One region of the Mameliella sp. AT18 genome, then DNA from elsewhere that is predicted to be linked to it. Evidence: riboswitches for the same ligand, from Rfam matches in the RefSeq annotation. Region 1 holds a riboswitch; each other region holds the start of a gene.

What was found. A riboswitch is a leader RNA that binds a small molecule or an ion and turns the genes downstream of it on or off. The one in region 1 is predicted to bind thiamine pyrophosphate.
Region 2: it holds a riboswitch for thiamine pyrophosphate, as region 1 does, so the genes downstream of both, thiM (hydroxyethylthiazole kinase) here and thiC (phosphomethylpyrimidine synthase ThiC) in region 1, are expected to answer to the same signal.
Region 3: it holds a riboswitch for thiamine pyrophosphate, as region 1 does, so the genes downstream of both, thiD (bifunctional hydroxymethylpyrimidine kinase/phosphomethylpyrimidine kinase) here and thiC (phosphomethylpyrimidine synthase ThiC) in region 1, are expected to answer to the same signal.
Region 4: it holds a riboswitch for thiamine pyrophosphate, as region 1 does, so the genes downstream of both, thiB (thiamine ABC transporter substrate binding subunit) here and thiC (phosphomethylpyrimidine synthase ThiC) in region 1, are expected to answer to the same signal.

Annotation. Positions count from the first base shown of each region.
Region 1 is NZ_JARAMO010000196.1:17,681-25,459, forward strand. It holds gene PVW46_RS17495 (FAD-dependent oxidoreductase) at 1-313, opposite strand, end outside; gene thiC (phosphomethylpyrimidine synthase ThiC) at 310-2,097, opposite strand; TPP riboswitch at 2,214-2,334, opposite strand; gene PVW46_RS17505 (carboxymuconolactone decarboxylase family protein) at 2,571-2,912, shown strand; gene lipA (lipoyl synthase) at 2,909-3,883, shown strand; gene PVW46_RS17515 (sigma-54-dependent Fis family transcriptional regulator) at 3,898-5,667, shown strand; gene PVW46_RS17520 (GMC family oxidoreductase) at 5,715-7,292, opposite strand; gene PVW46_RS17525 (hypothetical protein) at 7,305-7,779, opposite strand, start outside.
Region 2 is NZ_JARAMO010000020.1:22,963-30,741, reverse strand. It holds gene PVW46_RS02510 (hydroxymethylglutaryl-CoA reductase) at 1-1,126, opposite strand, end outside; gene PVW46_RS02505 (ThuA domain-containing protein) at 1,283-1,837, opposite strand; gene PVW46_RS02500 (SDR family oxidoreductase) at 1,843-2,046, opposite strand; gene PVW46_RS02495 (hypothetical protein) at 2,027-2,155, opposite strand; gene PVW46_RS02490 (hypothetical protein) at 2,152-2,406, opposite strand; gene PVW46_RS02485 (hypothetical protein) at 2,388-2,759, opposite strand; gene PVW46_RS02480 (hypothetical protein) at 3,100-3,624, opposite strand; TPP riboswitch at 3,821-3,915, shown strand; gene thiM (hydroxyethylthiazole kinase) at 3,971-4,759, shown strand; gene thiE (thiamine phosphate synthase) at 4,756-5,367, shown strand; gene thiD (bifunctional hydroxymethylpyrimidine kinase/phosphomethylpyrimidine kinase) at 5,364-6,167, shown strand; gene tenA (thiaminase II) at 6,164-6,883, shown strand; tRNA gene PVW46_RS02455 (tRNA-Leu) at 7,084-7,167, opposite strand; gene PVW46_RS02450 (exopolysaccharide biosynthesis protein) at 7,349-7,779, shown strand, end outside.
Region 3 is NZ_JARAMO010000171.1:11,675-19,453, forward strand. It holds gene PVW46_RS15175 (thiazole synthase) at 1-128, opposite strand, end outside; gene thiS (sulfur carrier protein ThiS) at 131-325, opposite strand; gene PVW46_RS15185 (FAD-dependent oxidoreductase) at 309-1,283, opposite strand; partial or broken gene thiD (bifunctional hydroxymethylpyrimidine kinase/phosphomethylpyrimidine kinase) at 1,283-1,905, opposite strand; TPP riboswitch at 1,950-2,053, opposite strand; gene PVW46_RS15195 (AMP-binding protein) at 2,247-3,434, shown strand; gene PVW46_RS15200 (thiolase family protein) at 3,431-4,534, shown strand; gene PVW46_RS15205 (nitroreductase) at 4,527-5,207, opposite strand; gene PVW46_RS15210 (biotin transporter BioY) at 5,204-5,746, opposite strand; gene PVW46_RS15215 (energy-coupling factor transporter transmembrane component T family protein) at 5,756-6,373, opposite strand; gene PVW46_RS15220 (energy-coupling factor ABC transporter ATP-binding protein) at 6,348-7,124, opposite strand.
Region 4 is NZ_JARAMO010000001.1:9,987-17,765, forward strand. It holds gene petB (cytochrome b) at 1-1,153, shown strand, start outside; gene PVW46_RS00085 (cytochrome c1) at 1,174-1,950, shown strand; gene PVW46_RS00090 (thiamine ABC transporter ATP-binding protein) at 2,031-2,735, opposite strand; gene PVW46_RS00095 (thiamine/thiamine pyrophosphate ABC transporter permease ThiP) at 2,722-4,239, opposite strand; gene thiB (thiamine ABC transporter substrate binding subunit) at 4,215-5,201, opposite strand; TPP riboswitch at 5,246-5,357, opposite strand; gene PVW46_RS00105 (hypothetical protein) at 5,476-5,649, shown strand; gene aroC (chorismate synthase) at 5,706-6,809, shown strand; partial or broken gene PVW46_RS00115 (methyl-accepting chemotaxis protein) at 6,816-7,779, opposite strand, start outside.

The DNA.
Region 1 (7,779 bases):
ATTCGTGCGCTTCGGTCGCCCGCGCGAAGCGATCCAGTTCGGAGACATCGCGCGACGGTGCCACCACCAGCGTTCCCATGCGAACCAGCGACCCGACCCGAGCCCCCCACCAGTCGCCGGCGGACTGGCCCATTTTCACCACCAAATCCGGTGCGCTTTCACCTTCGCAGAACGGCGCCAGCATCCCCCCTGCCAGCCAAGAGGCCGGATCAGGCGACCCTTCGGGGGTGATCACCTCTACCTGCAGACCACGTTCAGCCAGAGAGGTGGCGACGCAAAGCCCCGCCACCCCCATTCCAAGGACAGAGATCATTCTGCCGACTCCTGCGCAGGCACGTACAATTCGCCACCTTCGCGGAACTTGGCGGCCATCTTTTCCATGCCCTGCTGCTTTTCCGCCTCTGCGCGGATGTCGTGGGAAATGCGCATGGAACAGAATTTCGGCCCGCACATCGAACAGAAATGCGCCACCTTGTGCGCCTCTTTTGGCATGGTTTCGTCGTGCATTTCGCGCGCCGTGTCGGGATCAAGGCCCAGGTTGAACTGGTCTTCCCAGCGGAATTCGAACCGGGCGCGGGACAGGGCGTCGTCGCGGATCTGCGCGCCGGGGTGCCCCTTGGCCAGGTCGGCAGCGTGGGCAGCCAGCTTGTAGGTGATCACGCCGGTTTTCACGTCGTCGCGGTCCGGCAGGCCCAAGTGTTCCTTCGGTGTCACGTAGCACAGCATCGCCGTGCCGAACCACCCGATCATCGCGGCACCGATGGCGCTGGTGATATGGTCATAGCCCGGTGCGATATCCGTGGTGAGCGGCCCAAGCGTATAGAAGGGTGCCTCGTGGCAATGCTCCAGCTGCTTGTCCATGTTGGCCTTGATTTTGTGCATCGGCACGTGGCCCGGGCCTTCGATCATCACCTGGCAGTCCTTGGCCCACGCGATTTTCGTCAGCTCCCCCAGAGTTTCCAGTTCCGCGAACTGCGCCTGATCGTTGGCGTCCGCGATGGACCCGGGGCGCAGCCCATCGCCCAGACTGAAAGACACGTCATAGCGGCGGCAGATGTCGCAGATTTCCTCGAAATGCTCATACAGGAAGGATTCGCGGTGAAGGTGCAGACACCACTTGGCCATGATAGACCCGCCGCGCGATACGATGCCGGTCACGCGTTTCGCGGTCATCGGGATCATGTGCAGCCGCACGCCTGCGTGGATAGTGAAGTAATCCACCCCCTGTTCGGCCTGTTCGATCAGCGTGTCGCGGAAGATTTCCCAGGTCAGGTCCTCGGCGATGCCGCCCACCTTTTCCAGCGCCTGATACAGCGGCACGGTGCCGATCGGAACGGGTGCGTTGCGCAGGATCCAGTCGCGGATGTTGTGGATGTTGCGCCCGGTGGACAGATCCATCACCGTATCCGCTCCCCAACGGATGGCCCAGACCATCTTTTCGACCTCTTCCTCCATGCTGGAGGTGACGGCCGAGTTGCCGATGTTGGCGTTGATCTTCACCTTGAAGTTCCGGCCGATGATAACCGGCTCCAACTCGCGGTGGTTGATGTTGGCGGGGATGATGGCGCGGCCAGCGGTGATTTCGTCACGGACGAATTCGGGGGTGACAAGATCGGGGATCGCGGCGCCAAAATCTTCGCCATCGCGGCGATAGGCTTCCATGCGGCCTTCGTTTTCGCGGATGGCGACGAATTCCATTTCCGGGGTGACGACCCCGGCGCGGGCATAGGCCAACTGGGTGACCGCCTTGTCGTCCGTCGCCCGCAGCGGTTTGCGGGCTATCGGAAAGGCCGGGGTCAGGCGCGCACCTTCGGCAAACCCGTTGTCGGCAGAGGTGACGTGGCGCCCTTCGTATTCCTGCAAATCGCCGCGTGCGATCTGCCATTGGCTGCGCACAGCGGCCAAGCCCTTGGCGATATCGATGCTGACAGCGGGATCGGTGTAAGGGCCGGAACTGTCATAGACCGTCACTGGGGGTTCGTTCGACATGGCGATGCAGCGCATCGGCACGCGGATATCGTGCACCTGTCCGGGCACGTGGATTTTGGTCGAAGCGGGCAGCGGCCCGGTGGTGATCTGTGGGGTCTTGGCGTTCATTTGCGTCTCCTCAAGTGCGCTCGAAAAGACCCAAGCGAAACGTGAGGCAGAAAGCGGCCCGTAGCCCGCAAAAGGGCCACCGCGGCCCGAAAGGACCGCCCCGGTGTGCAAGTGGGGAAATTGCCCTTCGGTCTTCCTACGCCAGCATCAACTGGGTCAGGTTCAAAGGGTCGCTTCACCGGGGTTTCCCCCTGTCAGCCTCTCAGTCCCCTTGGCGGGACTCCCCTGACGTCACGGCACTCCACACCAGCAAGGGGCTGCCTGTCAAACAAACAATCCTGATTTGTCTTCATGACACAGGCACTGTCTCACTTGCCGCCAAATGAGACAGTTACCGGCCTGACAGGTCCGAATACCCGATCTCCGATACATCGCGGTGCACACAGCACGCATAGTGCCGTCAACGGTCCACGATGCCTGCGCCGCCTGAGGCAAACGCATCTCTATCACACGGGCCTGACGGGAGGAACACGATGACTAAGAACTACCGCGCCGAGAGCGCGGAAATCGACAAACGCGTGGGCGCACTGTTCAAGGCGGCCCCCGCGCCGATGAAACCCTACAGCCAGCTGGTCAGCGCCGTGTCGGGCGACGCGGCATTGTCAAGCAAAGTCAAGGAACTGATGGCGTTCTCGATTTCCATCGCGATCCGGTGCGAAGATTGTATCGTGTTTCACCTGCGGGCCGCGCTGAAACACGGCGCAACCCGCGACGAGGTGATCGAGGCGATCTCGGTCGCAATCGAGATGGGGGGCGGTCCTTCGGTCGTTTACGGAGGCCGGGCGCTGGCGGCCTTGGACGCGCTTGCCGAATGACACCACGACAGACACCGACCCTGCGACACCCTGAAAAGGCGCATCGCAAATCCGTGTCGGGACCGGTCAAACCGGGCTGGATTCGCGTCCGGGCCCCTTCGGGCGCAGGATTCGCCCGAACAATGGCTCTCGTCCGTGACGAAAAGCTGACCACCGTGTGCGAAGAGGCCAGTTGTCCCAATCTGGGCGAATGCTGGGACCAGGGTCACGCGACCATGATGATCATGGGCGACACCTGCACGCGGGGCTGCTCCTTCTGCAATGTGGCCACCGGTCGGCCAGAGGCTCTGGACCCGTTCGAACCTGGACGGGTGGCCAAAGCCGTGGCACGCTTGGGGCTCCGGCACGTCGTGATCACTTCTGTCGACCGCGACGACCTTGCCGACGGTGGTGCAGAGCACTTCGTGCACACGATCCGTGCCATCCGCCGGTCCAACCCCAACACCACCATCGAGCTTCTGACACCGGATTTCCTGGGTTGCGACCCCGCCATGGTGGACGCTATGGTCGATGCGCGCCCGGATGTCTTCAATCACAACCTTGAAACCGTGCCGGGGCTTTATCCGCAAATCCGCCCTGGTGCGCGCTACTATCATTCGCTGCGCCTGTTGGACCGTGTCCGGCAGCGCGACCCGTCCATCTTCACCAAATCGGGGCTGATGGTCGGCCTGGGCGAGGATCGCCAGTCCGTGCATCAAGTGATGGACGACCTGCGCGCGGCAGGCGTCGATTTTCTGACCATCGGGCAATACCTGCAACCGACGCCGAAACATCACCCCGTGGCCAGCTACATCACGCCCGAGGAATTCACAGCCTACAAGACAGCCGCCCTGGGCAAGGGGTTCGCGCTTGTCTCGGCTTCTCCGCTGACGCGATCAAGCTATCATGCGGATGCCGATTTTCAGCGACTGCAACAGGCGCGATCTGCGACTTGCGCTCAACTTGGACAAAAAGGGGAAACCACGCGATAATCAAAAGGTTGGCCGTGGTTCACTTCACGCCAAAGGGAGGAAACGAAATGGTTGCCTTGCAACAAAAAACCGCACTGCGCGAGTTGCTTGCGCGGTCCAGGGCACGCTCGACTCAGAAACACCGGCTGGCGGTCGGCACCCGCGCGCCGATCCTGCGCCTACAGGAAACCGAACTATCGCCCCGGCGCGAACGCTTTCAGGATCTGATCGGCGGTGCGGCTGCCGAACTGGATCCTTCAACCCTGCTGCCCAGCAAAAGCCGCTATTGCTTGCTGGTCTCGGACGCGGAAGGCGTGGTGCTGGAATGTTACGCCCCCGAGGGCGCCGAAACCGAATTTCAGCGGCACGGGCTGACAGTAGGCGGAATCTGGAACGAACGGCTGGCGGGGACCAACGGCATCAGCATCGCGCTGGAATCGGGCAATGTAGTGACCGTATCGGGCGAGGATCATTTCTATCGCTGTTTTTCCCGATTTGCCTGTAGCTCTACCCCGCTGACGGATGCGCAGAACAATCTTATCGGCTCGATCACGCTGGTAGGAGCAGTCGGCCGGCGCCCCGACGAAATTGGCCTGTGCGAACAGACCCTGCACCGGGCCTCGCGCCAGTTCCAGACACGTCTGTTCCGCAATTACCATTCAGACAAGATGACAGCGCGGCTGATGTCGCGAGACCCCGCCACCCGGCGCTGTTTTGAAACGCTGGTGGCCTGCGATGACCGAGGCGATGTGATTTTCAGCCTGCCGCTTTGGCGTGATGATGCGCGCCCCGAGCCCCATCAGAACCTTGTCGGGCGGCACCTGTCCGAACTGCACGATCTTGAGGTCTGCCTGCGCGGACCAGCCCGAGTGCCCCCGCGCCGGTATTTCATCAACTCCGGCACGCCCAACGTGCCAGCCCGGCTGGACAAGACCGGCCCGCTGGCATGTTTCGCCAATCAGGGCGCGGCGATGCCCAATCTGGTCGAGCGCGCCCGCAAACTGGCCGCCTACCGCGTTCCGCTGTTGATTTGCGGCGCGCCCGGTGGCGACAGCCGGGAGTTTGCCCAGGCGATTATCGGCGATCTTGGGCTGATCGGCCCCACGGGCGTGACGCTGGATGCCAACAGCCCCAACGCAGACGCAAGCGTGAGCGAAGCGCTGGATGTAATGCAGTTTCTTGGGGATTATCCGGTGGAACGGTTCTCGCCGACTTTGGTACTGGAGAATATCGAACAGCTGGGCAGCGCCGCTCAGGCACGTCTGAAACAGTTCCTGGAAGCAGACGAGCTTGCAAATGGGGATCGTTTCAATGAGGACCGCGCGCTGGTGCTATTTACCTCGGATCAGCCCTGGCAGCAGTTTCAGAACGGCGGCATTGTGCAACCGGGCCTACTGCATCTGATCGGCCAGTCAGTGCTGGAGCTGCCCCCTTTGCGGCTGCGCGAGGTCGAGCAGTTGATCCGCGCGTATCTAGCGCGGGACCGGGCCACGCCGCCGCAGGTCTCGGATCAGGCTATGGGGCTGCTGTGCGATTATGATTGGCCTGGAAACCAGCGCGAGATGCGCGCTGTGCTCCGCGAAGCGCTGATCTGCGGCAATGGCGCAACAATCAATGTGACCGACCTGCCCGACCGAATTCAGAACCGCCCAGCCACGCCACAACGCGAACTGGCGCGGCATTCGCTGCGTGACGCCCTGAACAGTGCTGACTGGAATGTTACCAAAGCCGCACGTTTGCTTGGCATCAGCCGTGCGACGATCAATCGCTGGATCGCCTCCGAAGGATTGCAACGCCCCGAATGAAAGCGGCCAGGCGTTGCGCCTGGCCGCCTCCGGGAGGAACCCGCCCCTCAGATGTTGCGGGCGTTCATTTCCTGCGCGATGTACTCCGCCTGACGGATGGCCAGCGCCACGATCGTCAACGTCGGATTACACGCCGCAGACGAGGTGAACTGACTGCCGTCCGAAACGAACAGGTTGGACATGTCATGCGCTTGGCCATAGGCATTGACCACGCCCTTATCAGCATCCACATGCATCCGGTTCGTACCCATGTTGTGGGTGGCCGGATAGGCTGGCAGCTCATAAACATCCGTCGCACCGACGGCTTCGTAGATTTGCGCCGAGGTTTCATACATGTGCTCGGTCATCTCGTAGTCGTTATTGTGCGGTGTCTTGGAAACAATTGGCACCGGAAGCCCGTGCTGATCAACCTCGCTGTCATGTAAGGTGATCCCGTTGCGCTCTTGGGCCAGATCCTCACCCAGAACCCAGACCCCCGACATGCGGTCATAGGATTCGAGCGCGCGCGCGACACTGCGCCCCCAGCCCGTATTCCCCGGCTCAAGGAACGCCGCCATAAACGGCAGCCCCAGAGACAGGAACTCCAGATAATAGCCCCCACTGAACCCGCGCGCGGCATCGTGGTAGACTTCATCCCCCACAATCCCCGCAACCGAAGTGCCGCGGTACATGTGCACTTTCTCCGGCAACACCGCGTAGACGCCGCCGGTGGTGTGGTTCATGTAGTTCTTGCCCACCTGACCCGAGCTGTTGGCCAGCCCATCAGGGAACATCGGGGAGGCCGAGTTCAGCAAAAGCCGTGGGCTTTCGATCGAGTTGCCCGCAACGCAAACCACCCGCGCCTTTTGCAGGTTTTGGTTGCCGTCTGCATCGGCATAAAGAACGCCGCTGGCCTTGCCGTCCGCGTCATGCTCGATCTTCAGGACCATCGCATCGGTCCGGATTTCGCACAGACCGGTGTCCTCGGCGCGCGGCAGCTCGGGGTACATAGTCGACCATTTCGCCCCAATCGCACAGCCCTGCATACAAAAGCCGATCTGGTGACAGGCCGGTCGCTCGTCCCGCTCGACCGAGTTGATGGCCATCGGCCCCGAATTGTAGTCCGTGCGCCCGGTTCGGCGGCACCCTTCGGCCAAAACCCGAAAGCCGTTATTCCATGGCAGGTGCGGCATCCCGGTGGTCTTGCCGGTCACGCCCATCTTAAGCTCGGCCTTCTCATACCAGGGGGTCATCTCCTCCAGCGAAATCGGCCAGTCTTCAACATTGGCCCCATCAATCGCGCCGTAATGGGTGCGTGTCTTGAACTCGTATTCCTTGAACCGCAGCGCGACGCCCGCCCAGTGGACGGTCGAGCCGCCAAAACCCTTTACAATCCAGGCCGGGAGGTTGGGGTGGTTCACGGCCCCATGCCAGCCACCGCCAGAGTAGCGTTTGTCCAGCCACGAGATTTTGTTGAACATCGCCCATTCATCGTTCTCGATATCGCCCATGTCAAAGCGTTTTCCCGCTTCAAGCACGACTGACTTGATACCTCTTTGGGCCAGTTCGTTGGCAAGGGTTCCACCCCCCGCGCCCGAACCGATGATGACGACGGCAGAATCGTCATTAAGATCAAATTGTGCCATGATATCTATCCCTTAACCCTGAACCTGCGCGAGGCGCTCGTCCAAGGTCGGCCCTTCGGGCACAAACGTGATGTCCGAAAATCCGCGGTCGATATAGCCGCCGTGCTCGACCGAGGAACCCTCGTATCCAAACAGCGGCCAGATCTCTTTGTTGTCGTAGATGCCGAAATAGGCCGTCCACCGGACGGATTGGAAAAAGCCCTCGCTCTGGAAATGCCGCAGCAGACCCTCGCGGGCGTCAGGTTCGGCGATGTCGGTATAGCTGGTTCCAAACAGCGACTTCGCCTGCGCCTCGATCTGGGCCAGTCCGTCGATCAAACCTTTGGCATTCTCCGCATCCATCTCGGCATTCTTCAAAACGGTCGCGGCTATCGCCTCGTAATGCGACAGCGGTAAAACATCGGGATGCGGATAGATGTCCTGAATCACGCGCAACAGGCGGGCTTTCTGGGCGTCGTCCAGAACGCCGGAAGCTGCAAAAGCCGTG
Region 2 (7,779 bases), on a different contig from region 1:
GCAGCCCCATGAGGTCCAGGCAGGCGGCCTGCGCCGGCAGTCCCGTGCCACCGCCCACGGTTCCCACAAGGATCGACGGCATGGTGACCGAACAGAACAGTCCCGTGTCGCGGCGTTCCATCCGGGTATAGCCGACCGCGCTTTCGGCGACACAGGCGGCATCCTGCCCGGTGGCGATATAGACGGCGGCCAGGCCATTGGCGAAATGCGCCTGCGCCCCGAACTGCCCCGAGAGAAGCGCGCCCAGGTTCGCCACCCTGCCATAGTCCAGCATGGCCTCCATCGTCGTGCCCAGCGTGGTTTCGACTACCGCCTCCGGCAGGACGACAGAGGCACTGACCTTGCGCCCGCGCCCGGTTATCATGCCCAGGCTCGAGGCCTTCTTGTCACCCGAGAAATTGCCCTCGACATACCAGTTGCGCGGTTGGATCGGGCAATGTGCGGCCACATGGCGACAGAGCGCCTCTGTGGCGATCGTCACCATGTTCTGTCCGGCGGCATCGCCGGTCGTGTAGCGGCACAGCAGGAAGACCACGTTGTTGTCGATCACCGGTTCCAGCGAGACAAGCTTGCCGTGCCGGGTCGTGTCCTCGGCCCTGGCCTTGAGCAGGTCCGCCTCCGTCACAACCCAATCGACGAACTGCCCCGCCTGCAGGAGCGTTTCGAACACGAAGGCCGGGCTGCGCAACACGCCCTCGTACAGCACCGCCGTGCCGATCCCGCCGGCCTTGTTCGCGGCCCGCGCCCCCCGCCCGTAAGAGGCGACCAAGGCGGCCTCCGACGTGGCCATCGGCACGGGATAGTCACCCACGGCGTTGACCCCGTTGATACGCAGCGGCCCGATTACCCCCACCGGCAGCGACACGGTCCCGATCATGTTCTCGATATTGGCGGCGTAGTGCGGCAGGTCCGCCTGCGCCCGCGAGTCAAAGAGACGGTCGGCGCTTTCGGCATCGAGGCCCAGGTCGCGGTGCAGGCGCGCCACCGTATCGGCGGTCACGCGTGGCGACATGCGCAAAGAGCGGCTGCCCTCCGGCCGGGGGGCCATGTCGGGCAGCGCGCCCGTCCCGGCGATCCGCTGCCGCACCCGGCGCAGCATTTCGGAGACGTGAAAAGGGACGATCATGCAAGGACTTTCGCAAGATGGGCCGGTCGCAACCCCGGAGACCGGGCATCACGGGGGGAATACGGGACTGATTGTCGGCGGTCCTTGTCGTGTTTACAACTCGTTAGATGGGTTTGCGTCGAATTTCGGGGGATCGGTGGCGCAGGCGAATTGCCCTCAGACCGGAACGATGCCGCTGTCCCCGCCGTCGCGGGCCCAGCCGACGGGGTGATCCACGCCCTCGCCCATGCGACCCTGGGCGAGGATGATCGCCTCGGGGTGAAGGGCCAGGTCCCCGTAGTGTTCGTCAGTGACGGCGAATGGCGCGATGTCCGCTGTCACGGGATGGTCTTGCACCGGGGTCACGTCGACGGTTTCCAGCCCCGGCGCGTGGTAGCGCCGACCCCAGACCCATCCGCCTGCCAGCAGGTCGAGCCAGCCTTGCCAGCCGTCGAAACAGATACAGCCCGTGTGCAGCGAGACGATGCCGCGCCCGGCCCCGGCATGAGCGTCCAGCGCGCGCACCAGTTCCGGATCAGTCTCATAGGCCCATTCGGCCCGGTAGGGCGCGTATTTCTCGTTGCCCAGCATCCGGAACCGCAGCGCCTGCACCCCGACAAGGTCCGCCGGGGCGCGGTCCAGCGCAGAGACCAACTCTGCCGGAGAACCGACAAGCTCCGTCTCCATGCCAGCCGCAGCCAGGATGCCGCCTTTCAGGATGACCACGCGCATTGCCGTTATTCCCGCGGCAGCGAGCGCAGAAGGCTGTGGCAGACGCCGCCGTCCACCACCAGCTGATGCGCATTGACGTAGCGGGGCTGCGGCGAGGCCAGGAACCAGACCGCCTCGGCGATGTCCTCGATCTTGCCCAGATCGCCGTTCGGCACGGCGCCTTCGCGCGCGGCGCGGACCTTGGGATCGTCATAGAACGGGGCGGACATGCCACCGTCGATGAACCCCGGCGCGATAGCCCTCGGCATCGAATTTTGCGGCCACGCCTGCCCCGAGGCCCGCGGCGGCCCCGGTCACGATTTCGGATTTCATGCTCATGCCTCGGGTTCGGGTGTCAGGAGAACGGGATAGGACGAAAAGTTCATGCGGGAGGTGTTGGTGTCCTGCACCGCCGAACGGTCCGGGTCGGGGCGCACGTCGCGGTCCAGCAGCGTCTGGACCAACCGCGTCACGATCCCGTACTGGTGCCTGTCCGGATCGGTGTCCGGCCCCGCCGGCAGTCCGCCGTCAAGATCGCGCCCAAGGCACATGTGCATGCCATAGCCAAAGGTCAGGCCCCGGATCGGCACGCCTTCGGACAGGGCGCGGCCCGTACGGCTTCCTTGTCTAGGGTCACATGGGTCAGCGTCGCGCATTCCGAGAAGTTCTTGACCAGTTTCAGCAACTGCCCGGTTTCCTCGGGCGATTTCTCGGGCCGGTCGAGGCCCGCGAAATCTGCAGTCAGGTTCATCGTGACGCGATAGCCGAAGTCGATCAGGTCCATCCCGCCGCTCGCCGAAAGCGGCCCGATGACCTGTGCCAGGGCGGGCAGGAATATCTCTGTCTCGTAGACCGAGAAGTCGTCCCTGCGGAGCACCGAAAACTCCAGCACCCGCCGCTTGTGATGGTCCCCGCCATGCAGCGTCAGCAGGACGTCATTCATGACGACGCCCCCCCTCGTCGTACAGCGCCTGACGCATGGAACGGTCCGTCAGGACGCGCGTGATCTCGTGGTAGTCGGGTATGACCTGGCCAGCCATAAAGGCCTCCTTGCGGGCATCTGGAAATCCCGACAGCTGTCCCGGTCAGGTGCTTGCCGGGGCCGTCTGCGGGTGACGATTGCATTGGCGCGGATCCTGCGGATCGACTGCCAGCGTCCGCCAGGCTCCTTCCCCGAGCTCCTGTTCCCGGTCAGTCTCCACGGATCGGATCGCTGCCGTCCCAGCCATCGGCCGCTGCAGCGGGCTCCCGACCGGCACCGATCCGCGGCGCCACACGGGCAGTCAGCGAACTGCCAAAACGCCTGTCCGACCGCCGAGCGCGCCATAGACGCGGGCCTGCATCGCGATCCATTGCGCCGCTGGCCGCGTCTCTTGCTCGACCCGCAGGAAACTGGTCCCGAAGCGGTCCGGGCGAAAGTTCCAGACCTCCGTCAGCAACCATTGCCCCCGGACATGTTTCAGGACGGCCACCGAGGGCACCGGATCGCCGACCAAGAGGTTCTCGGTGATCATCCGGGTTTCATGGGTGGCGACAATCGTCGTCTCGTCGATGCGCTGCGCGTCGAGGCAGACCGCGAAGTAAGAGCTGAGATTGAGGCAGAAGATCCGGTGCTGGATGGTCTCGAAGATCATCCGCAGATCGTCCGGCGTGGAAAAGACATGCGCCGCATCGAGGTTCACAAGCCGAAACGGAAGGTCGAAGACCCCCTGGTATCCGTCGAAATCCCTGGTGCGGATCACCCCCTGCGCCCGGTGCAACAGATCATCGTATATCGACTTGGCATTCAGGTCGTCGCGATCAGGCATACCCGGCCTTCTGGAAGTGTTCTGCATCCAGCCTATACACAAGGGGATGCAAAAGGCCAGTATAAACAGGGTCTTGCAAGGATTGCCCCCTTCGACAGGCCAATTCCCGCCATCCCGCGACCCAAACGTCCGGATTTCGCGATGCGAAACCGGCGAAGCTGATTGACGCTGGCGCCGTCTGATGCGACCTTCGCGCCGTTAGCGACAGGGGCGCTCGGGAAACCGGGCTGAGACGTACCCTTCGAACCTGAACCGGATAATGCCGGCGGAGGGAGGCGCACAGGGCAGACCGGATTCCGGTCGACGTCTCGTGATCTCTCATGCCGCCGGGCGAAAGGAGATCACGATGGACGATACGGGACAGCACCTGGATCACATGCGCCGGACGGCGCCACTTGTTCAGAACATCACGAATTACGTCGCCATGAACATCATGGCCAACGTCATGCTCGCGGCGGGGGCTTCGCCCGCGATGGTCCACGCGCGCGAGGAAGCAGCCGAATTCACAGGCCTGGCGCAGGCATTGACGATCAATATCGGGACGCTCTCACCGGCCTGGGCCGACGCCATGCTGGAGAGCGCCGGGGCCGCTCAGGCGCAGGGAACGCCCTGGATACTCGATCCGGTGGCGGTCGGCGCCACGGGTTATCGCCGGGACATCGGCGCACGGCTATTGGACCTCGCCCCGACCGTGATCCGGGGCAATGCGTCAGAGATCATGGCGCTGGCCGGCGCCGACGCAAGCGGCAAGGGCGCCGACACCGCCGACGCGGTTTCCCAGGCGCAGGAGGCTGCAAGCGCCCTGGCACGGCGGACGGGCGGCGTGGTCGCCGTGACCGGCCCCGTGGATTTCGTCACCGATGGCACGCGCAATGCTGAGGTCGCCAATGGCCACGCCCTGATGCCCCGGGTGACAGCCCTGGGCTGTTCCCTGACCGGCATCGTCGGCGCCTTCACCGTCGGGCAGGATCCCTTTGAGGCGACCGTTGCCGCGCTGGCCTTTTTCGGTCTTGCCGGCGAACAGGCCGCCGAAGGCGTCCGGGGACCGGGGACATTCCAGGTGGCCTTCATTGATGCGCTGTACACGATGACGCCGGAGGACCTGGCGCGCGGCGCCCGGATCACGCTGGCATGATCCCGCCGCTCTGTTTCATCACGGATGCCACCGCACCCGCACCGGTCATCGTCCAGGCGGTTGCCGCCGCACAGGGAGGCGCCGAATGGGTTCAACTGCGTGACAAGGTGACACCGGACGCGGATCTGGCCCGGCTCGCGCGGGCGCTGATGACCGCGCTGTCCCCCTTCGGGACCAAGCTGATCGTGAACGATCGGGTCGACCTGGCCATCGCCATCGGCGCGGCGGGTCTGCACGTCGGCCAGGGTGACGGAGATCCCGCCCGCATCCGCCGGAAGATCGGTCCGGACATGGTCCTTGGCCTGTCGATCGAGACGGCAGCGCAACTGGACGCGGTTCCCGCCGGTGTCGACTACCTCGGCGTCGGACCGATCTACGCGACCGGGTCCAAGCCAGATCACGCCGCACCCATCGGGTTGGACGGTTTCGCCGTGATCGCCGGGCGCTCCTCGCTGCCCTGCCTCGCCATTGGCGGCGTGACGGCCCGCGACGCCGCGCCGGTAAAGGCCGCCGGTGGCGCCGGGCTGGCCGTCGTCTCGGCGATTTCACGGGCGGCGGACATGACCGCCGCGACCCGGACCCTGATCCACGCATGGAGGACGGCATGATCCCGAACATCCTTTCCATCGCCGGTTCCGATTGTTCCGGCGGTGCCGGCATCCAGGCCGACATCAAGGCGATCTCGGCAAATGGCGGCTACGCAATGAGCGTCCTGACCGCGCTGACCGCCCAGAACACCCGTGGCGTGACGGCGGTCAGCCTGTGCGACACCGACATGATTGCCGCCCAGATCGCCGCAATCCGCGACGACATCGCCATCGACGCGATCAAGATCGGCATGCTGGGTGACGCGGCCATCATCGAAACCGTGACAAAGGGCATCGCGGGTCTTGCATGCCCCGTCGTGCTGGACCCCGTGATGGTCGCCAAGGGCGGCGACAGGCTGTTGCGGGCACCGGCCGTGGCGGCCTTGCGGGACATGTTGCCCTTTGCCAGCGTTATCACCCCGAACCTGCCGGAGGCGGCGGACCTTCTCGGCTGTGCCGAGGCCGCAACCACGGAAGAGATGATCCGGCAGGCCCGGGCATTGCTGGCGTTGGGGCCGAGCGCTGTTCTGCTGAAAGGCGGGCACCTCTCCGGAGACCGCAGCCCCGATCTCCTGCTCTCGCCCGATGTCGAGGCCTGGTTCGACGGCCCCCGCACGGCGACGCGCAACACGCATGGCACGGGTTGCACCTTCTCGTCGGCGCTGGCCACCGCCCTCGGGTCCGGGCTGGCGATCACCGAGGCCGCCGATCGGGCCAAGCGTTACATCAGCGCCGCCATAGCGGCGGCAGACCGGTTGTCGGTCGGGACGGGGCACGGCCCGGTCCATCACTTTCATTTCATCACGGGGACAGACAGATGACCTTCACACAGGATTTGGCCAAGCAGACCGCGGATCTGTGGCAGCAGATCTACGACATGCCCTTCAACCGCGACATGGCATCGGGCACCCTGCGCCGTGACGTGTTCCAGGGATACATCGTGCAGGATGCGCATTATCTCGAAGGCTTCGCCCGCGCCCTGTCACTGGCCGCGGCCAAGGCCCCCTCGGCCGATGTGCTGGCGCAGCTGGCGGGTTCGGCTACCGGGGCAATCCACGTCGAGCGCGAACTTCACGCGCATTACATGGGCCTGTTCGGGGTTTCCGACAGCGCTTTCGCCGCCATTCAGCCCTCTGCGGCCTGCGACCACTACCTGTCCTTCCTGCTGCGTTCCGCCGCGCTGGGCGACTTTCCAGAGGCGGTCGCGGCGCTCCTGCCCTGTTTCTGGATCTACCGCGAGGTCGGCCGGGACATTGCCAAGCACAGCCAGCCGTCAAATCCCTACGCGGCCTGGATCGACACCTATTCCGGCGAAGCCTTCGACGAGAGCGTCTCGCGCATGCTGGCCCTGACTGACAGGCTGGGGGCCGAGGCGGATGGCCCGACGAAGACACGCATGGAACGGGCCTTTCGCAGGGCCTGCTGGCACGAATGGCGGTTCTGGGACAGCGCCTATCACATGGAGGACTGGGCCCAGCCGCCAGCCGCGCAGGGCGCCCCGGCGTACCAGAGCGGCCCCCCGGTCAGTGTTCCTTGAGCGTCAGGATCAAAGGAGCGGGACCCGAGGTCCCGCTTCGCGCCCGCAACACAAGGGGGCAGCTGCCTGATGTTTCACCAGAACCAAATGGCCCTGTCTTGGGGTGTGGGTAAGAACGGGGACAAAGGCGGCGAAAGCACGCAATCCCACTCCGGTGTGACCCGTCCCGATGCGCCGGGCCTGCGCATCCGCCAAATCATTGGTACCCAAGGCCGGACTCGAACCGGCACGCCCGAAGGCGGGGGATTTTGAATCCCCTGCGTCTACCATTCCGCCACTTGGGCCCGTAGGGCCATATACACATGGGCAAGAATGGGGGCAAGCGGCGTTGGATGCCCTTTTGATCATTCCAGGGCGCTTTCGCGGCCTCCCCAGAGGGATGCGACGGTCGGACGCTAGCCTACTGGAACGCGACCTGCTAGCGGAGAGAAAATTTTGAGGTCTGCAACTCAAGGAGAGCCCTGGATGACAGCCCCACAAGAAACGGACCAGGCGATTTCGGACCGGCTTGATGCCCTGGCGGCAGAGGCGCAGGGCGATAGCGTTTCGCTCGACTGGGTGCTCGGGCAACTCCACGAACGGGCCTTCGGGTTGTTTCTGCTGATCCTCGCCCTGCCCTGCTGCATTCCGTTTCTCTACGGAATTCCACAGGTGGTTGCCCTGCCGCTCATGTTCGTGTCGGTTCAAATCCTTTTCGGTCGGCAGGTTCCCTGGCTGCCCGGCAAGCTTGGAAAGCGCACCGTCACGACCAGCGGGCTGGAGTCCCTGGCGCGCCGCGCCGGCCCCTGGCTGCGCCGGATCGAGGCGGTCAGCCGTCCGAGGCTGGGCGCACTGACCCGTCCGCCGCTGGATCGGATCATCGGGATCGCGCTGGTGGCGTTCAGCGCCTCGATCCT
Region 3 (7,779 bases), on a different contig from region 1:
CGCAGCGAAACCGTCGCCACCGCCGCGCCGCTGGCCCGGAAGGCCTCTTCCAGGATGGTAGGACTGGGGTATTGCGCGGTGCCCAGCATCAGCGGGTTGGGCAATTCGGTGCCGTAAAAGCGTTTCATCGTCATCCCCCCTGCATCGGTGCGAGGATTTCGACCCGGTCGCCCTCTTGCAGTTTGCAGGCCGGGCGCTGTGCCGCGGGCACGAATGTTTCGTTCACCGCCGTCGCCACCCGCCCGGCAAGGGCGCGTTCTTTCAGCAGGTCGGCAAGTGTCCCGGCGACGACTTCGCAAGACTCGCCGTTAATCACGATCTTCATCGACAAACTCCGAATGGGTGTTGTGCAGGGCAAGATCGGCCACCCCGCGCGCCAACGCGGGCGCAAGCAGGTAGCCGTGACGATAAAGGCCATTGGCAAAGATCCTGCCGCCGAGCCGCCGGATCCGGGGCAGGTTGTCCGGAAAGGCCGGGCGCAAATCGACGCCGGTTTCGAGCACCTCGGCCTCGCCGAAGGCGGGGTTCAGCGCGTAGGCCGCGCTGAGCAGTTCCAGCATCGAGCGGACCGTGATCCGGCGCCGGTCCTCGCTCTCGATCATCGTGGCGCCCAGCATGTAGACGCCATCGCCGCGCGGCACGATATACAGCGGGATGCGCGGATGCAGCAGACGGATCGGGCGCGTGAGCGTCACCTCGGGGCAGCGGATCACCAGCATCTCGCCCCTGACGCCACGCAGGTCGGGCAGAGCGTCGCGCGCGGCGAGGCCCCGGCAATCAATCACGTTGTCCAGCGCCGCCGGCGCCTTGTCCTGAACGAACCTGACCTTCTGCCCTTTCAGGCTGGTGTAAAGATCACTCAACGCCCGGCGCGGATCCAGATGCGCCTCGCCTTCAAAGAATAGCCCCTGCGCAACGCCGGGCAGGTCCGGTTCCAGTTCCGCGAAGTCGGTCCCGACCTCTCGGAACCCTTCGGTGCGTCGGGCAAAGCGGCGCAGGTCGGGCAAGTCACGCCGCCCCGCCACGACCAGCGTGCCGCGTTGCTGGACAGTGGTGCGTTGTTGCCACCAGACAATCGCCTGTTGGCCCAGCCTCAGCACTGGCTCTTCGGCGTTTTCATATTCGCACCAGGGCGCCAACATGCCCCCCGCCCACCAGGAACAGTGGTGCGGACCGGGCGGCCCGGCAGGATCAAAGACCTGCACATCGGCACCGCGCGCGGCCAGTTCGCTGGCAACGGAAAGCCCCGCCACACCGGCGCCGATGACCGAGAACACCGGCATCATTCCCAGACCGCGTGAAAATGGTGCAGTGAGCCATGCCCGGAGCCGACCTGCAGCCCGTCCGCTGCCGCAATCGCCTGTTGCACGAAGCTGTGCGCCGTTTCGGTCGCCAGTTCGAGCGGCAGCCCAAGCGCAAGCCCGGCGGCAATGGCCGACGAAAGCGTGCAGCCGGTGCCGTAGGTGTTGCGCGTCCTGTGGCGGGGTTCGGTGGATGTCGTCAGCATCGATCGCGTCCCCATGCCGCAGAGCGCCATGCCCTGTTCTCTCATGTCCTCGCGCGTGCGCGCCACCGGGCCGTCCAGCAGCGCCGCCGCCTCGGGCAGGCCAGGGGTGAGGGCGGTGGCGTGCGGCATCAAGTTCTGCCGCAATGCGCCCACCGCATCGGGCGCCAACTGGGCATCGCCCGGATGTCCAGATCCGACAGCACCGCCTCGATCTGCGCCTCGATCACGTCGAGCGGTATTGAATGAACCGCGGTGACGGCACGGGTGTTCTGGGCGGTGACCGCGGTGATGACACTGGCGCCGTAGACGCCAAGCGCCGACATGGACTTGAGATCGGCCTGTATGCCCGCGCCTCCGCCACTGTCGGATCCGGCGATGGTCAATGCGATATGCGCCAACGGCTGCTCCTTCAGACAAAAGGGCACCGCGCATGGAAAACGTCTGTGGACTGTAGACCGTTCCCTACGCCGGTATTGCCCGGATCAGGTTCGATGGGTTAGCGCGTTCACGCCTCTCAGCCTCTTGGAGGCACCCCAACGGTTGGACTTTGGGTAACAACCCCGCCACGCCAAGTCAAACACGGGAAGAGTCCGGCGTGCCCTGTTCGCGTCTGACGAAAACGCGGGGTGTTATCTGCCTGTTTCGTCGAGGGCCGTGGTGGGCTACCACTCCATGACCTTGACGAGGATGTTCCATGACGGAAATAGGCCACGGCACTGCTGCGACCGGGTCCGGAACCATGAGCACTGCGCTGTTTCGCTGGCCACCGGAGGCCCGTTTGCATGTGCATGGGCAGCAGGTCGGAGAGGGCGAGGGTTCGGACAGGGCCGGGGCGCAGGATCTTGTTGCCCTGCGCGCAGCCATCCGCACCGGGCGCGCGTTTTCTGTCGGACCAGGCGGGGTCAGCCGCCTTTCCAAAGAACGCGCGGGGTATTTCCACAGCCGCTCTGGCGGAACGACCGGAGCGGCGAAGACCATCCGGCGTAGCCATGCCTCCTGGATTGCCAGTTTCGAGGTCAACCGCAACCACCTGAGCCTTGGCAGCGAGGATCGCTACGCCGTCCTGGGGGTCCCGGCCCATTCCCTTGCGCTCTATGCCCTGGTCGAAGGGGCGCATCTTGGCGCCGACCTGCATTCCTTCGCTGGTCTGAGGCCGCGCCAACAGGCGCAGGGCGTGAAGGCGGCACAGGCGACAATCCTCTACGCCACGCCAACCCAGTTGCGCCTTCTGTGCGAAACAGGGGCCGTGCTGCCGAGCCTGCGCCAAGTGCTTTGTGGTGGCGGGCGGCTGACGCCCGAATTGCGGCTTCGGATCGCCGCATTGTGTCCCAAGGCAGTCCTGCGTGAGTTCTATGGCGCCGCCGAGACCAGTTTCATCGCTTGGGGCGATGGCAGTGGCCCGGAGGGCAGCGTTGGCCGCGCCTACCCGGGTGTCGAGATAAGGATCGACGCCAAGGAGGGGGCCATAGGCGAGATCTGGGTGCGCAGCCCTTACCTTTTTGATGGCTATGCCGAAGGTGACAGTGCAGAAACACGCGAAAGGGATGGTTTCGTCACGGTCGGTGAATTGGGGCAGCTCGACAAGGAGGGCCACCTGACCGTTGCCGGGCGCCGCAACCGGATGGTCACCATCGCCGACCAGAACGTCTTTCCCGAGGATATCGAGGCCTTTCTGCTAAGCGATCCGGCGGTGACACAATGTGCAGTGGTTCCCCGGTCTGACCCACGCCGCGGCACGCATCTTGTCGCGGTCATCGACGGGCCGGTAGAGGCAGGGCTTTGCGATGCGCTGTTGGCCCGGTGTCGTGCGGTCTTCGGTCCACTCGCCGCACCCCGTCGTGTGCAGGCGATTGCCGATTTCCCTCTGACGCTTTCCGGCAAGCCTGACCTTGCGAGGATCGCCCAGGCGCTGGAGCGTCAGGCATGAGCGGTGTCCGTATCGTCTCTGCCCTGCGCACTCCGGTGGCGCCGCGCGGCGGGGCGCTGTCAGGGCTTCAGCTCCACGAACTGGGCGCGCCGGTGTTGCGCCGGGTGATCGAGGCGGCGGGGCTGGAGGCATGTCAGGTCGATGAAGTGATCTTGGGCAACGCGCTCGGGGCCGGGGGTAACCCGGCCCGCATGGTGGCGCTGGCCGCGGGCCTGCCGGACCAGGTGGCGGGGCTGACGCTGGACCGGCAATGTTGCGGCGGGCTTGACGCGCTGGTGATTGGCGCCGCGCTGATCGCCTCGGGGCAGGCGGAGGTCGTGGCGGCGGGCGGCGTGGAATCCTATTCCAGACGGCCCCTGCGCCTGCGGACCGACCCGGAGGGCGGTCCGCCTATGGCCTATGACCGTCCTCCCTTCACGCCCTGGCCAGAGCGCGATCCGGAGATGGACGATGCCGCCGAGGCGCTGTCTGCCGAACTGGGCATTTCCCGCGCGGCGCAGGATGCCTGGGCTATCGACAGCCACCGCAAGGCCTTGGCCGCCGACATGACGCCTGAGGTCGTCCCTCTTGGCGGGTTGCACACGGATGCCTTCACACGCGCCCTGACGCCCCGGTTGGCCGCCCGTGCTCCGCGCCTGTGCGGAACGATCACAGCCGCCAATGCCGCCGTGGCGGCGGATGGCGCGGCATTCTGCCTGCTGGTGTCCGAGAGGGTCGCCGCCGAGTTACCCGATACCGGGTTTGCCTATCGCGGGGGCGTGACGCTGGGCGGGCGCGTGGACCGTCCCGGCCTTGCCCCGGTTGCGGCGATCCGCAAGGTTCTGGAGCGGGCAGACATGGACGCCGGGGCGCTCTCGGTTGCCGAAGTGATGGAGGCCTACGCCGTGCAGGCCATCGCCTGCGTCAATGGCGCCGGGCTGGACCCGAGCAACGTGAACCCCGGCGGTGGCGGGCTGGCGCGCGGGCATCCGGTGGGGGCCTCGGGCGCGATCAATGCGGTGCGGCTTTTCCATGAACTCCGGCAGCGGGGCGGCACCGGGCTGGCCACAATCGCGGCAGCGGGCGGCCTGGGCACGGCGGTCCTGATGTCGGTCAGCTGAAACCGCGCAGCGTCGCAAAGACAGACAGCGCGTCACGCTCTGTCCGCACGCCGTTTACCGGCGCCTCCGGGTCCGCGCGTCCCAGCGCCATGCCGCAAACGACCATCTCCTCCTCGCCCAGGCCAAGCTGGGCATGGGCGATATCCGCATGATTGGCCAAGGCCCCGATGCCGCAAGTGGCATAGCCCAGGTCAGAGGCCGCGATCATCAGTGCCATCATGGACATGCCAAGGTCCATGAAACAGCCCTTGCCCATGTCCGGACGGATGGTCACGACAATCCCGACAGGGGCGGAAAAGAAGCGGTAGTTTTCGTTGAACTGCGCCTTGCGCGCGGCGATGTCCCGCCGTCCGATCCCCAGCGCGGAATAGAGCGCATAACCCGCCGCCCGTTGTTTCGCCTTGAGGTCTGGCGGCATCGGTTGCGGAAAGTAGGAATATTCGGCCACCGGCGGGCGACCGCTTTCCGCGGCCGCCACCAGCGCCTGCGAGAGATCCGCAAGCGGTCCGCCGGTCAGTGCATGAAACCGGCCTGGCTGCAGGTTGGCCCCGCTGGGGGCGGTCCGGGCGACGGTCAGGATGCGCTCGACATCCTGACGCGGCACCGGGTCGGGCAGGAAGCCCCGGACCGAGCGCCGCCCCGACAGCAGGTGCTGCCCCCCTGCGCCTGTCATCCGCGAGACAGCACGCTCGACGGGCGCGACTTGGCCAGACCGGCGGTGATCAACCCGGCCAGGATTGCCTTGATGACGTCACCCGGAATGAAGGCGGTGACCAGCAGCGCCGATTGCGGGATCGACTTGTCGAGCATCACGGACATGCCGACCACACCGAATGCGTACAGGACGAAGACACCGCCCACGATCGACGCCACGGCGGCGACCGCCGCAAGACTGGCGCGCCAACGCTCGACGATCAGGCCGGTAACGAAGGCGGCCACGGGAAAGCCGATCAGAAAGCCGACCGAGGGCGTCGCAAAGGCGCCGAGGCCCCCGCGTCCACCGGCCAGCAGCGGCAGACCAAGCGCCACCAGTGCCAGTAACAGCAGGACCGCCAGCGCGCCGCGGCGGGCCCCCAACACGGTGCCGCAAAGCATCACGCCCATGCTTTGGGCTGTGATCGGCACGCCGAAGGCCAGCGTGAATTTCGGGACCATGCCCAATGCAGCGATCAGCGCGGCAAAAAGGGCGATCAGGGCAAGATTGCGTTCCATTTGGTTTCCTTAGTCCGTGGGTTGCGTGGTTTCGAGGCCGCCGCGGGCGCGCAGCGCCTCGGCGACATGTTCGGCATCATCCAGCGCCGTTGCCGCCAACGGCATGACGATCTGCCATCCGGTGCGCCGGGCCGAGCGGGCGCGCCAGGCTTCGGCCAGCAGCCCTCCCTTGCGCGCGATCGACGGGGTAAAGCGCACGACCAGCGCCACCGAGAGTTCCAGCGCACGGGTCGACAGGCCAAGACGCCGGAACGGGCTCAGCAGCAATGCCGCGACCGCCACCATGTCGCTGAGCCGCGTCGTCATCGTGACGAAATTCGCCAGAGCCAGGGCCGAAAGCAGGCGCAGGGCCACCGCCATTCCTGCCTCGATCTGGCCGGTCACACCGTGCCAGACCGCGATGAGCAACAGGAAGGGAAGCAGGATTTTCAGCGCACGCGCCGCCGCGCGGGCAAAGGTCAGCCCGCCGGTCAGCACCAGACCGGCCACCCCGGCCAGCGCCAACGCCAGGGCCACGGGAGATTGTAGCGCGAACAGTCCCGCGGTTGCCAGCGACAGGGCCGCCAGTTTCACCCCTGCGGGAACGCGGTGGGCCCAGGTTTCAACCGGAGAGGTCAGAGAGATCATCCTGCTCCCCCCAGTTGCGCATCTGGCCTTCGAATTCGGCCAACACGCCAGCAGCCTCGCCGTCCTCACGGATCCGGCCGCGATCCACCCAGATCACGCGTTCAAAGTGCCGAACACTGTCGGGATCATGGGTGATCTGGATCACGCTGGCCTCGACCTCGTCGACAAATCGCATGAGTTGCAGACGTGTTGGAATGTCGAGACCGGAATAGGGTTCGTCCAACACGATCACGGCGGGGCGCATCGCAAGGACCGCCATCAGGCAGACAAGCTGTTTCTGCCCCTGTGACAGGGCATGGGTTGCCGCGCCCGCCCAGTGGGACTTGCCGAACCGTTGCAGGATTTCGCGGGTCTCCTGCGCGGCCGCGTCGCGCTTGCGCCCCATTTGCACCAGGCCAAAGGAAATTTCCTCCTCGACGGTGGGAAATATGATCTGGTGGTCGGGGTTCTGGAACAGGATTCCGACGGTGCGCAGCGCCGCCTTGCGGTCTTTCGCCATGTCGGTGCCGTCGATTTCCGCGGTGCCGCCATCGGGCGCCAGCAGCCCGGCGATCACACGCGCCAGCGTGGTCTTGCCAGAGCCGTTGCGCCCGACAATTCCGATGCGGCGCTCTCTGATGTCAAAGGAGATGTCGTGCAGGATCGCCGGTCCGCCGAGGCGTACCGAAACGCCCCGAAGAACGAGTGCCGGTGGTTTCCCCGTCCCAGCGGAGCCCGTAGTTATCCGAGACGCCAATTGAATCGTTTTCATTTCTCTGATTGTCGCGCCAGCCCTCTTACAGGGTTTCCACACGGCGTCCAACCAGAACCTTGGGGCTGGCAGGTGTTTGCCAAAGTGTCCGCCCGGTGACTTGCGCCTTGCCAGTTGGGTCGAAGGCTTTGACGATTCGCTATTTGCCGGTCACGGCGTGAACGCCAATCGGGACAGGGTGCGACATGGGCGAACCGATTTCCTCGGGCCGTCTTCGGCATTGCCAGGAAGAACGGGAGATCGCCCGACGGAATCAACGAACGAAGATCCGCATGGCCGCCCGCAGAAAGCTGCGGGGCCCGTTCCGAGCGGTTCGCTTGCAGGTCTTCGATGGGTATTCTGCGCTGCGGCGCACGGTTCGCCGTGTCGAAGGAGGTCCGATCTCGACTGAATTGCGTGCTTTTCATCAAAGGTGTCGGCCAGGCGGTTCCGGTGCCACTGTTCCGACGATCAAGGTCAAACCTCCCAACTACCACATACTTATGGATGCCTTGTCGGCGAGTCATGCTGCAGGTGCGAGGCCGGAAGAACCTGCTTTTCTCAAATTATATCAGGGCATTAGAAAAAATGTCGCAATTGGGGGTTGAATGGTCGCAATTTGTCCGTGACGTTCACGGTGCAATTCGGGCAGCACTCTGACGCCTTGCGTCGGGCC
Region 4 (7,779 bases), on a different contig from region 1:
GGTGATGCACTACACGCCGCATGTCGACCTGGCCTTTGCCTCGATCGAACACATCATGCGCAACGTGAACGGCGGTCACTTCATCCGCTACCTGCACATGAACGGCGCCTCGCTGTTCTTTGTCGCCGTCTACGCGCACATCTTCCGCGGCCTCTACTACGGCTCGTACAAGGCCCCGCGCGAGGTGACCTGGATCATCGGCATGCTGATCTACCTCTGCATGATGGGCACAGCCTTCATGGGCTACGTTCTGCCCTGGGGTCAGATGTCCTTCTGGGGTGCGACGGTCATCACCGGCCTCTTCGGCGCCATTCCCTTCATCGGTGAGCCGATCCAGACCTGGTTGCTGGGCGGACCGGCGGTGGACAACGCTACGCTGAACCGCTTCTTCTCGCTGCACTACCTGCTGCCGATGGTCATCGCCGCCCTGGTTGCGCTGCACATCTGGGCCTTCCACACCACCGGCAACAACAACCCGACGGGTGTCGAGGTGCGTCGCGGGTCCAAGGCCGAAGCCGAGAAGGACACCGTTCCGTTCTGGCCCTACTACGTGATCAAAGACCTGCTGGCGCTGGCCGTGATCCTGGCGATCTTCTTCGCCATCGTCGGCTTCATGCCGAACTACCTGGGCCACCCGGACAACTACATCGAGGCGAACCCGCTGGCGACGCCCGCGCACATCGTCCCGGAATGGTACTTCCTGCCCTTCTACGCGATCCTGCGTGCCTTCACTTCGGACGTCTGGCTGGTGCAGCTGGCTTCCTTCGTGACCGGCGGCATCATCGACGCCAAGTTCTTTGGCGTGCTGGCGATGTTCGGCGCGATCATCGTGATGGCGCTGGCGCCCTGGCTGGACACCTCGTCGGTGCGTTCGGGCCGTTACCGCCCGATGTTCAAGTGGTGGTTCTGGCTGCTGGTCATCGACTTCTTCGCGCTGATGTGGCTGGGTGCCATGCCTGCCGAAGAACCCTACGCCAGCTTCTCGCTGATCGCCTCGGCCTACTGGTTCGCCTACTTCCTGGTGATCCTGCCGCTGCTGGGTGTCATCGAAAAGCCGCTGGCCCAGCCCGACACCATCGAGGCCGATTTCGACGCGCACTACCCGCCGAAGGATGAGGCCAAGGGCGCAGGCGCTGCGACCCCGGCGGAATAAGACAAGAAGGACCGTAAGAGATGTTCAAGAAACTCACCCTCGCGGCCCTCGTGGCCTTCGGTCTGGCCGGTGGCGCTCATGCCGCCGGCGGCGAGGCCCATGTCGAGGACTTCAAGTTCTCGTTCGAGGGGCCTTTCGGCACCTGGGACCAGAACCAGCTGCAGCGCGGCCTGAAGGTCTACACCGAGATCTGCTCGGCCTGCCACGGCCTGCAGTACGTCCCGCTGCGTGACCTCGAAAAGCTGGGCTACAGCGAAGAGCAGGTCATCGCATACGCCGCCAACTTCGAGGTCTTCGACCCCGAGCTTGACGACTTCCGCACGGCCAAGCCGACCGACCATTTCCCGGCCAACACTGCGGCCGGGGCACCGGACCTGTCGCTGATGGCCAAGGCGCGCGCAGGGTTCCACGGCCCCTACGGCCTGGGCATCAACCAGATGTTCAAGGGCATGGGCGGCGCGGAATACATCGCCTCGCTCCTGACCGGCTACACCGGCGAGGAAAAGACCGAGGCAGGCGCGACTCTCTATGAGAACCACGCTTTCCCGGGCGGCTGGATCTCGATGGCGCCGCCGCTCTACGGCGAAGACACCGAGTTCGACGATGGTCACAGCAACTCGCTGCACCACATCTCGGCCGACGTGGCGGCCTTCCTGATGTGGACCGCGGAACCCAAGATGATGCAGCGCCAGCAGGCGGGCTTTGTCGGGGTGTTCTTCCTGGTGGTGCTCTCGGTGCTGCTTTATCTCGTGAACAAGCGCCTCTGGGCCCCGATCAAGCGCAAGCCGACCGCCTGATCCGGCCAAGCAGAATAGACAAAGCCCCGCCGATCCGGCGGGGCTTTTCCTTTTGGTCTCGGCGGGTGCGGTGGCCGGGCCTACCCTGCCACGCCGACATAGTCGCGGAAGGCCCGCGGGGGATCGGCAAAGAAGGCATCCGCCGCCACGGGCGCCTGCGCCTTGCCCTCGGCCACCAGAACGACCTCATGGGCAAACCCCTCTGCGTCGCGTGGATCGTGTGTCACCATGACCACCAACGCCGCCAGGCTGTCTGCAACCTCGCGCACAAGGTCCAGCATCTCGCGTTTCAGGGCTGGACCCAGGGCGGCAAAGGGTTCGTCCAGCAGGATCATCGGACGCGCCATCAAGAGAACCCTGGCCAGGGCTGCGCGCCCCTGCTGGCCGCCGGACAGGGTGCCCGGCTTGCGCCCGGCCATGCCGTCCAGCCCCACGCGCCGCAATGCGCCCTCGATACGCGCCCGCGCCTCCGCATCCGGGCGGCGCCCGTCGGGATGCAGGGCAAGGCCCAGGTTCCGCTCCAGCGTCAGGTGCGGGAACAGGTTGCTGTCCTGGAACAGGATCGACACGGGCCGCGCCTGCGGCGGCACATGAGTCAGGTCGCGCCCCTGCCAGGTGACACGACCGCCCGCGACCTCCCTGAAACCGGCGATGGCGTCCAGCAAGGTGGATTTCCCGGCGCCGGACGGCCCGACAAGCGCCACCCGGCGTCCCGGCACCAGCGCCAGGTCCGCGCGCAGCGTCCCGCTGTCCATCGCCACTTGCAGGTCTTCAAGCTTCAGCACCCAGGCGTCCTCCTCTGTCGAACAGCCAGAACAACCCCAGGCTGGTACACAACAACAGCAGCGCCGCACCGGCCGCCGCCTCCATCTGGTAGGATCCCATCAGGCGATAGACCTGCAACGGCAGGGTCGCCCGGTCCGGATCCGCAAACAATGCGATCACGCCCAGATCTCCCATCGCCAGTGCAGCCGTCAACCCGGCGGCAAAGCCCATCGGGCGCCGCAAGCGGGGCAGCCAGACCAGCCGCAGCCAGGCCAGTGGTGTCATCCGCAGGCTGGCCCGCAGCCTCCCATAGTCGCGCGTGACCGCCTCGGCCTCGGGCCGCAGGATGCGCAGGGCAAAGGGCAGCGCCATCAGCGCGTTGACCAACCCCGTGACCGGCAACGCCATGTCGAAGGGATTGACGAAGTTGCGCAGGATAAGGAACAGCCCCGTCCCCAGAACCAGCGGCGAAATCGCGATGGCGGGCAGGGCCAGCAACTCGCCTCGCCGCGTGGCCAGCGGCAAGGCCCAGGCCATGCAAAGCACCGTGGACCCCAACGCAACGATCAGGGAATGCGCCGCTGCCCGCAGCGTGTCCGGCGTGATCAGCAGAAGGCCCGGTAGACCGCGCAGGACGACCGCCGCCAGTGGCACCAGCAGGAACAGCGCCGCCGCGACGATCCACATGCCATCCCAACCACGCGCCAGGCCACCCTGCCCATCCCAGCGCGGCAGGATGCGATCACGCCCGGCACCAAATCCGGCCTGCCCCGCGACGCGCAGCGCCACCAGACCAGCCGCCAGCGCCAGCACCAGCTGCATCACCGCCAGGGCCGCCGCGCGGCCAAGATCGAAATCGAACCGCATCGCCTGGTAGATCGCCAGTTCCACCGTCGTCGCCCGTGGCCCGCCACCCAGCGTCAGCGCCACCGCAAAGCTCGTGAGGCAGATCACGAAAATCACCGTAAACGCCCCCGGCAGCACCCGCAGGATCAGCGGTGCGTCAATCACGCACCATTGCGCCCGCGGCGACAGGCCAAGGGAGGCCGACAGCCGGAAATGCTCGGCCGGGACCGCCGCCCAGGCGGAAAACAGCATCCTGACCGCCAGCGGCAGGTTGAAAAAGACATGCGCCAGCACGACCCCGTGCAACCCGTAGATGTCGAGGTTCGGGCCGCCCAGCGCCCCCAACAGCCTGTTCACCAGCCCCGCCTGGCCAAAAACGGCGATCAACCCCATGACCGCCACGATCACCGGCAGGATGAAGGGCGCCCCCAACAGCGTCACCAAGACCCCGCGCCCGGCGAAGCGGCGGCGCGCCAGGGCCTTGGCCACGGGCACAGCCAGGACAACGCTGAACGTGGCCGACAGGAAGGCCTGCCAGAGCGTGAACCGCAATGCCTGCCAATCCCCCGGGCCGAAGGTGCCAAAGCCCCCGGCCCGGGCCAGAACAACGCCCACCGGCCCCAGCGTCAGGACCGCCAGGGCCAGGGCCGCCGCTATTGCGAGAGCGCGCGGCGCCATGCCTCGATCGCCTCGCCACGCAGGGCCGCCGCCTCATCCTCGGAATAGAAAAGCACGTTCTCCGGCAGGTCGAGCTTCTGGAAGCCATCCGGCCACTTGTTGCTGTCCAGCGCCGCCGGGATCGACCAGTTGCCCGTGGCGATCATGCCCTGAAAGTCCTCGCTCAAGATGAACTCCATGAAGGCGCCGGCCAGTTCGGGTTGGTCGCTGGTGGCCAGCCGGGCGGCCAGTTCGACCATGAAATAATGCCCCTCGGGGAAGATCGCGGCCTTCTTCGTCTCATCTTCTTCGGCGATGATGTGATAGGCGGGCGAGGTCGTGTAGCTCAGCACCATGTCCGCCTCGCCATCGGTGAAGAGGCCGTAGGATTCGGACCAGCCCTTGGTCACGGTGACGATCTTGGGCGCCAGTTTCTCCCAGGCGGCCTGCGCCTCGTCGCCGTAGACCGATTGCACCCAAAGCACCAGCGCCAGCCCCGAGATCGAGGTGCGCGGGTCCTGGATCACCAGCCGCAGGTCGTCTGGCGCCTCCAGCAGCGCGTCGAAACTGGCAGGCGGCGCATCCACGCGGGTGCTGTCATAGACAAAGGCAGTGTGCCCGTAGTTGAACGGCAGGAACACCTCGTCCGTCCAGTCGATCGGCAGTGTCAGCGGCGACAGGTCCACGCCGTGTTCTGCGAACAAGCCCGAGTCCCGGGCCTTCTTCGTCACGTCGGTGTTCAGGCCGATCACGACGTCGGCCTCGGTCCGGTCGCCTTCCAGCAGGATACGGGGCAAGAGGTCGCCGGGCTTGAATTGCAGATCGCAGTCGCAGCGCGCCTCGAACAGCTCTTCGATCCTTGGCCCCGGCCCCCATTCGGAAACGAAGTAGTCGGGCGCATAGACCGTCAGGACAGGCGTTTCGGCCAAGGCAAGGCCGGCGCTCAGACATCCCGCGGCAACAGTGAAGGCAAGTGACTTCATAGAGTCCTCCAATATTGCGGCGCAAGGGCAAGATTGGAGTCCCGTCATCGGGCCCATACCTTCCCTCCGCCGGTGTTAACCGGTTCAGGTTCAACGGGTTGATCCGTGGCACGGAAATCTCAGACGGCTCATGCGCCGCCACCCCGAGGTAGGCCGGACCCTAGTCGCGACGTCACGGAACATCAAGAAAAACCGTGATATTTTCCGTGTATTATGGTAAGGAATGCGTATCCCGAAAATTCAGGAGAAAGGAGGCGCCCTTGGGGAAACGCGTTTGATCATTCTGTGTCTCGAGCTGGGGGTTATCTGGCTCATCTATCTTATTTTCGGCTGGATCGCGGCCTTTGAAATGCCGCTCTGGCTCTCCACCTTCATCGTGATTGCCGTGGACCGGGCGACGGACGCCGTGGGCGATTTGGCCCAGAGGCGGCGCGACAGCCTCGAATAGTCTTGGCATTGTGCCCCGGCTTGCGTATCCCGCGCGGAAACGAAGGGGACGCAGCCATGAGCCTGAACACATTCGGACATCTCTTCCGTGTGACCACCTGGGGCGAAAGCCACGGGCCGGCTCTGGGGGCCACGGTCGATGGCTGCCCGCCGGGGATCGAGATCGACGAGGCGCAGCTGCAGCACTGGCTGGACAGGCGCAAACCGGGGCAGAGCAAGTTCACGACACAACGCCGCGAACCGGATGCCGTGCGCATCCTGTCCGGCGTCTTCGAGGGCCGGACCACCGGAACCTCGGTTCAGCTGATGATCGAGAACACCGACCAGCGGTCCAAGGATTATTCCGAGATCGCGCAGAAGTTCCGCCCCGGCCACGCCGACATCACCTATTTCCAGAAATACGGGCTGCGCGACTATCGCGGCGGCGGGCGCTCTTCTGCGCGGGAAACTGCGGCCCGCGTGGCCGCCGGCGGGCTCGCGCGCGCGGCGCTGACGGCGCTGGTGCCGGGGACCGAGATCCGCGGCTACATGGTGCAGATGGGCAGCCACGGCGTCGACCGGGCGCGTTTCGACGATGCCCAGATCGATGCCAACCCCTTCTGGTGCCCGGACCCCCAGGCCGCCGAGACCTGGGCCGACTACCTGGATGGGCTGCGCAAGTCGGGCGAGAGCGTGGGCGCGGTGATCGAGGTCGTCGCCCGCAATGCGCCTGCCGGCCTGGGCGCCCCCGTCTATGGCAAGCTCGACACTGACCTTGCGGCCGCGATGATGTCGATCAACGCGGTCAAGGGCGTCGAGATCGGCGAGGGCATGGCCTCGGCGGCGCTGACCGGCAGCCAGAATGCCGACGAGATCTTCATGGGTGAGAACGGCCCGGTCTACAGCTCCAACCACGCCGGCGGCATCCTGGGCGGCATTTCGACCGGACAGGAAATCGTCGTGCGTTTCGCGGTCAAGCCGACCTCGTCCATCCTGACCCCGCGCAAGACCATCACCCTGAGCGGCGAAGAGACCGAGATCGTCACCAAGGGGCGGCACGATCCCTGCGTTGGCATCCGCGCCGTCCCGGTTGGAGAGGCGATGATGGCCTGCGTCCTGCTCGATCACCTGCTGCTGCATCGCGGCCAGGTGGGGGACGCGGGCGGACGCATCGGGGGCTAAGCCCCCTCAGAAATCCTTCCACAGGGCATCGTCACCAACGGCCTTCTTGTAGGCCGGTGCCGGCTCCGGCGCGGGTTGCTCGAAATTGTCGATCTCCTCGACCTCCACTTCGACGGGTGACGGCTCCAGGTCTTCAGCAGCCCAGCTGCCATGCACCAGGGTTTCCGTGTCCGGGATCATGTCACCATAGGCATCGTCCGCATCGTAGGGCGCGGGGTCTTGGTCCTGTTCCAGGACAGGCGCCTCCGGCTCGCCGCTGTCCACCGTGTATGGCTCATCTGCCGGCTCTTCCCAGGTGTTCGCGGCAACGGGCAGATCCCGGACAGAGAACCGCGCCAGGACATCGGACAGGCGCGTGGCCTCGACACGCAGTTGCTGGCTGGCGGCATTGGTCTGGCTGACCATCGCGGCGTTCTGCTGTGTCACCTTGTCCAGTTCACCCACGCCGACATTGATTTCCTGCACGCCGCTGGCCTGGTCACGGGCCGAGGTCGCGATACCAGAGACCATCTCGGACACTTCGGTCACGCTTTGCACGATATGGGTCAGGGTTTCGCTGGTCTCCTGGACCAGCTTTTCACCGTCTTCCACCTGCTTGCTGCTGTTCGTCACCAGTTCCTTGATCTCGCTAGCGGATTCCGAGGCGCGCTGCGCCAGCCCCCGCACCTCGGAGGCGACCACGGAAAAGCCCTTGCCGCTCTCGCCGGCGCGCGCGGCCTCGACCCCCGCGTTCAGGGCCAGCAGGTTGGTCTGTTCGGAAACCGACTTGATCACGTCGAGGATGCTGCCAATGCGCTGGCTCTCGCCCGCCAGGTGTTGCATGGCCGCCAGGCAATGGTCCATCTGCCCGGCCAGTTGTTCGATACGGCCGATGGCCTCTGCCACCACTCGGTCGCCCAGTTGTGCCTGCTGGTCGGCGTTGCTCGCGGCCAGCGAGGCCTGCTCGGCGTTCTGTGCCACTTCCTGCACG